One region of the Parasphingorhabdus sp. genome, then DNA from elsewhere that is predicted to be linked to it. Evidence: predicted binding sites of a transcription regulator. Region 1 holds the regulator's gene; the other holds the start of a gene.

Region 1 (3,137 bases):
TGGCCACTGGCGATCGCGGGGCAATTAATGACGAAGATGCTGAAGCCATGCGGCGCAGTGGGTTGGCGCACCTTTTGTCAATCAGCGGCCTGCATGTAACGGCGGTTGTCGGTGCAGTTTATTTGTTAGTTTTGCGTATTTTGGCGCTATTTCCAACATTAGCGCTGCGTTTTCGGCTGCCTCTGGTGGCTGCGGGTTGCGCAGCTGTGGCAGCGCTGGGTTATACATTGATGACCGGCGCGCAGGTGCCAACGATAAGAGCATGTGTCGCAGCATTGCTGGTTCTCATGGCTCTCGTCATGGGGCGCAGTGCCATCACCCTGCGCATGGTCGCGGCAGGGGCCCTGTTTGTGCTCATCATCTGGCCGGAATCCCTTGTCGGACCGAGCTTTCAGCTTAGTTTTGCCGCTGTCACCGCGATTATTGCGATGCACGAACACCCTAGAATAAAGGCATTGTTCGCACGACGGGAGGAAGTCCTTCTCAGGCGACTGGGGCGGATCATATTGGCGCTTTTCCTCACTGGTCTGGTCGTCGAGCTGGCATTGATGCCCATTGCGTTGTTCCATTTTCACAAAGCCGGCATTTATGGCGCGCTGGCCAATATCATCGCTATTCCGCTGACAACATTTGTGATTATGCCTCTGGAAGCATTGGCATTGCTACTTGATACGGTTGGTTTGGGTGCACCGTTCTGGTGGTTATGTGAAAAGGCGCTGAGCAGTCTGCTGGTGTTGGCCCACTATGTATCCAGTCGACCGGGATCAGTAACCATGCTACCGACCATGCCACTGGCCGCGTTTGGGTTAGTGATTGCCGGTGGCTTGTGGTTGGCCCTGTGGAGTCAGTCTTGGCGTATCTGCGGTCTTGCTCCTATAGCAATTGGTGTCCTGATGATAGCCACGACCCGCGCTCCTGATCTCTACATTACCGGAGATGGTCGTCATGTCGGGATCCGCAATGACGCGGGGGAGCTGGCGATGCTTCGCACGCGCAGCGGTGACTTCATTCGCGACATGTTGCTGGAAAATGCCGGGATTGATGGGGAAGCCACGGCCCTAGAGGACTGGCCAAATGCGCAGTGTAATGCAGATAGCTGCACAGTTATCATGGAGGGGGAAGGCCGAGACTGGGTGATCGTTGCAACGCGCAGCTCTTACTATATTCCGGCCATGGCGCTGTCAGCGGCCTGCCGGCGTGCCGATATTGTGATCAGCGAACGGCGCCTCCCTATCAGTTGTCAGCCACGCTGGCTTAAGGCGGATCGTATTTTATTGGGCCAGGTTGGCGGTATGACGATAGATCTGGAGAACCAAAAGATTGGAACCGTTTTGGGCCGTTCCGGGCGTCATCAATGGACGCGCTTCACTGAGCCCAAAAATATGCAGCCGAAAGAGAAAACTTCCAAAATAGCGGCAGAAATCAAAGGCAGCCCTGAATAAAACTGTACCCAGCTATCGTTAGTTATAGCGCCGCAACAGTCCGGCCATTTTGCCCTGTATCCGCACCTCTCCTGCGCCAAATATCTGTGGCTCATAGGCTGGATTTGCGGGATCAAGGCGGACCTGTCCATTATCCTTGAACAGATATTTCAGTGTAGCTTCTTCATCATGGACCAGCGCAACGACGATTTCGCCGTTACGCGCTGTTTCCGTGCGTTGAATAAGCGCATAGTCGCCGTCCAATATACCCGCTTCGATCATCGAATCGCCGGAAACTTCCAACGCATAATGCTCGCCGGAGCCCAGCAATGCCGCTGGAACACTGAGCGCGGACTGACCTTCAAGGGCTTCGATCGGAACGCCTGCTGCAATCTTGCCATGAAGCGGAATTTCGATCACATCATTGGCCGCGACAGGAATTTCTTTCATCGGTGCTGAGGGAGCCTGCTCAGGGGCAATGTTTATGACATTGGAAGCAGCCGGTTTCAAATTACCGCCTTCGGGTAGCTTGGTCACTTCCAAGGCTCGTGCCCGGTTGGGAAGGCGGCGCAAAAAGCCGCGTTCTTCCAGAGCGCTGATCAACCGATGAACGCCAGATTTTGACTTCAAGCCCAATGCATCCTTCATCTCTTCAAAAGAGGGGGATACGCCTGATTCCTCCAGACTGTTATGAATGAAGCAAAGCAGTTCATGTTGTTTCGGTGTGAGCATGTTTCATGTCCTTATCGGGAACGAATAAGGAACAATTATGAAACAAACCGTGCCAAGTCAAGCATTTTAGATGGCGATATACGAAACCTCTGCGCCAACGGGTTGCTCCGGGCTGTGCGGAGGACGGAAGAGCAGGGCGTTGGCCGCTGCCAGTATCGAAAGCTTGGCGCTGTCCTGGCTGTCAAAGGCGGCAATGGCGCCGTCGACAAGCTGTGCGCGGAGAAACTCGGCGCGCTGGCTGGTGGCGGGCAACACCGTGCTGGTTTGCGCCGTTTGCATGACGGGCATATAGCTTTGCGCACCTGCAAGATAGCGGATCAGAGGCACCAGAAACAGGGTTGCCGTCACAAAGGCGGAGCCGGGATTGCCGGGCAGGGCGAGGACAAGGCTGTTACCCAGCTTCCCGGCCATGAGCGGCTTGCCCGGTTTCATCGCGATTTTCCAGAAATCCGTTTGCCCGCCAAGCCGTTTGAACGCAGGCGCCACCAGATCATGGTCGCCCACCGAAGCGCCGCCTATGGTGACGATGACATCGCAGTCCCTGGCGCTTTCCAGCGCTTCACACAGGCTATCCAGATCATCTTTTATCCGGCTGATGCAACGGGTTATTGTTGGCAGCTGTGACAGCATGGCGGCGATCATGACATCATTGCTTGCCGGTATCTGGTGCGGCTTCGTATCCGTGCCCGGGGCAACCAGCTCGTCGCCGGTGGAGAGGATCGCGACTTTGGGACGGCGACCCACGCTGACGCTGCCCGAACCGGCAATGACGGCGTGACCCAAGGCGGCGGCATTGAGCTGAATGCCAGCTTTTAGCGACACATCCCCAGACTTGAAGTCGCCGCCCTGAAAGCGGACATGACGGCCTTTGACAGGAGAAGGATCGCTGGTCAGGACAATATTGTCACCATCCGGCTCGACATTTTCCTGCATGACAACCGTATCGGCGCCCTCGGGTAGCAGGGCACCGGTGAAAATGCGGGC
Region 2 (3,137 bases), 1.1 Mb from region 1:
TCCGAATTTGGTATCCGGATCATCTTTAAAGGTCAGAACATCCTTGGTCTGGTAACGCCAGTTGTGAAAGCCGGTGCGGTGAACCAGCGCCATGCGCGGCGTCAGAAGCTTGTGACGCGGGTCGGATTTGATATCCGGATCAACCCAGCTGCCGGCCATACTCCCATCCAGCGTAAAGGCCTTACCCTTCGCTAGTCGCACAACGGTTTCCGCCACCAAGGGCTTGGTCATGGAGGCGATATTGTAAAGCGTATCCGCCGTCGCGGCCTTGCCGGGTTCCGCCTCACCCGCGACATGGGTCCATGCCACTTGGCCATCGGAGATATAGGCAATGGCCGCGCTTGGAACGTCATATTCTGCGAGCCAGGTCGGGAGTTTGGCAATGATTTTGTTTTTTAGAACAGTTGCGCCGTCATCCTGTTTCGTAATTGCGGGCTGGGCTTGGGAAGCAGGGTCTTCCTGACCCGCTCCTGCTATCGCCGGCCCCGATATTACCGCCATTGCGCATAGTGCAGGACCAAATGATAGAATATGTTTCACGACCAACTCCCGATATTGTATTACCATATTAATACAGCAATACTGAAGAAGTGCAACGGTGATATCGCGCTGGCAAGACCGGTGACCAAAAATATCCGTTTATTGAATGGGCGGTTTATAGTCAGCGCTTTGCAGCGTCAGAATATAGGCGGCAAGATCGTCGATATCCGCGCTTGCAATCTCGAAATCCATCAACTCTGGATAATTATGGGAGTCGCTGAGCCAATTGGTCAGCGTTCCATCCGTCAGTCCGCGGGTGTTGGCTATTGCAATAAACGGCGGCGCTTGCGGATTTGAAGATGTCTGTCCATCCGCGACATTATGACAGGCGGCACAATGCGCCTCGGCAAATGCCAATCCCTGCCTCACCCTCCCATCTTCAGCTGCGACAATATTGCGGCTTTCATTGTCCGATGCAGTCTGCCCGGCGGGCATTGTCGTGCATCCGATTGTCACAAGCGAAAGAAAAATTCCCGGGGACAATTGACGCATGAATCAGATTCCTTTGAGTTAAACCATGGATCCCCACCCGCGTTGATCCACTTCATAGATTGCCTTCGCATCGGATAAAAGCTGGCAGTGCTCCATACAATTACGGTAAACTACGGTGATAGTGGGTTTTTCTCCCGTTCCTCTCTGATAAATGTACATCGAAAACCCACTTGCCAAAAGAACATATATAGAACATAGTACGGTCTTATGACCCGCTGGACTCTCTTCAACATCTTCGGCAAAGCACGCGCATGAGTCTTACCCACATTAAAGTCAAAGGCGCCCGGGAGCATAATCTCAAAGGCGTTGATATCGATCTTCCCCGCGACAAGCTGATCGTCATTACCGGTCTTTCCGGCAGTGGTAAGTCGAGCCTTGCGTTCGATACCATCTATGCCGAGGGGCAGCGGCGCTATGTCGAGTCCCTTTCCGCCTATGCGCGCCAGTTTCTGGAGATGATGCAAAAGCCGGATGTCGAGCATATCGAGGGCCTGTCGCCTGCCATCTCGATCGAGCAGAAGACAACCTCACGCAATCCGCGTTCGACCGTCGCGACGGTCACCGAGATTTACGACTATATGCGCCTGTTATGGGCCCGTGCCGGTGTGCCTTACTCGCCTGCGACGGGAGAGCCGATTACCGCGCAGACCGTCAGCCAGATGGTTGACCGGGTCATGGCGCTACCAGAGAAAACCCGTTTCTATCTGCTCGCGCCGGTTGTGCGTGGACGCAAGGGTGAGTATCGCAAGGAGCTTGCCGAATGGCAGAAAGCCGGCTTTACCCGGGTGCGGGTTGACGGCGAATTTTACGACATTGAAGAAACGCCAAAGCTCGACAAGAAGCTGAAACATGACATTGAAGTGGTCATCGACCGGCTGGTAGTTCGCGATGGTATGGAAACCCGGCTGGCGGACAGTTTCGAGACGGCGCTGAGGCTGGCCGACGGGCTGGCCTTTGTTGATCTGGCCGACGGCGTTGTCCCGGGCCGCGAGGAAGCGGAGACCGGAACCAAGATGAAGGGAACCGGCCTGCCCGATAACCGCATTGTCTTTTCCGAACGCTTTGCCTGTCCGGTGAGCGGCTTCACGATCGAGGAGATCGCGCCGCGGCTCTTTTCGTTCAACGCACCGCAAGGGGCCTGCCCCGCCTGTGACGGCTTGGGAGAGAAGCTGCATTTCGATACGCAATTGGTCGTACCCAATCCTGAGCTCTCGATCAAAAAAGGCGCGGTCGTGCCCTGGGCCAAGTCCAATCCGCCGAGCCCCTATTATATGCAGGTGCTGGGCAGTCTGGCGAAGCATTTTGAATTTTCGCTCGATACGCCGTGGCAGGATCTGTCCGAGCATCACCGCGATATCATCCTGAACGGTACGCAGGGCCTGCCGGTGACGCTGCGGTTTCAGGACGGGCGCAAGAGCTATGAGGTGAAGAAGCCGTTTGAAGGTGTGGTAGGCAATCTGACTCGCCGGATGCTGCAAACCGAAAGCAACTGGATGCGCGAGGAGCTCGCTAAGTTCCAGGCGGCGGCTCCTTGCGAAGTCTGTCACGGCGCGCGGCTGAAGCCAGAAGCGCTGGCCGTCAAGATTGCGGGCGAGGATATCAGCATCCCGACCCGCCGCAGCGTGGGCGACGCGCTGGACTTTTTCAACGGCCTCGCCGATCAGCTCGACAAGACCCAGCGGCAGATTGCCGAACCGATCCTGAAGGAAATTATCGAACGACTTGGTTTTTTGAACAATGTTGGACTCGATTATCTCAATCTCGACCGGACCAGCGGTACCTTGTCCGGCGGCGAGAGCCAGCGCATCCGTTTGGCGAGCCAAATAGGTTCAGGATTAAGCGGTGTTCTCTATGTCCTGGACGAACCGAGCATCGGCCTGCATCAGCGAGACAATGACCGTTTGCTGACCACGCTCAAACGGCTGCGTGATCTTGGCAATACCGTGATTGTCGTTGAACATGACGAAGATGCTATACGTACAGCGGACCATGTTGTCGACATGGGACCCGGCGCGGGCGTCCATGGCGGTGATGTCGTCGCCGCAGGTACGCTCAAGCAAATTCTGAAATCGAAGAAATCGCTGACTGCAGCGTACCTAAATGGT

Evidence for each region. The regulator LexA, encoded in region 1, represses DNA repair genes until DNA is damaged. The targets are predictions, from matches to a motif close to GTTCCNCNCTTGTTCT.
Region 2: a site for LexA is predicted at 1,211-1,226, ahead of uvrA (excinuclease ABC subunit UvrA). Genes of this name have one in related genera too.

What each region holds. Positions count from the first base shown of each region.
Region 1 is NZ_AP041068.1:2,495,519-2,498,655, reverse strand. It holds gene AC6I9Z_RS12355 (ComEC/Rec2 family competence protein) at 1-1,442, shown strand, start outside; gene lexA (transcriptional repressor LexA) at 1,461-2,153, opposite strand; gene AC6I9Z_RS12345 (molybdopterin molybdotransferase MoeA) at 2,220-3,137, opposite strand, start outside.
Region 2 is NZ_AP041068.1:1,383,649-1,386,785, reverse strand. It holds gene AC6I9Z_RS06920 (serine hydrolase domain-containing protein) at 1-540, opposite strand, end outside; gene AC6I9Z_RS06915 (c-type cytochrome) at 640-1,032, opposite strand; gene uvrA (excinuclease ABC subunit UvrA) at 1,284-3,137, shown strand, end outside.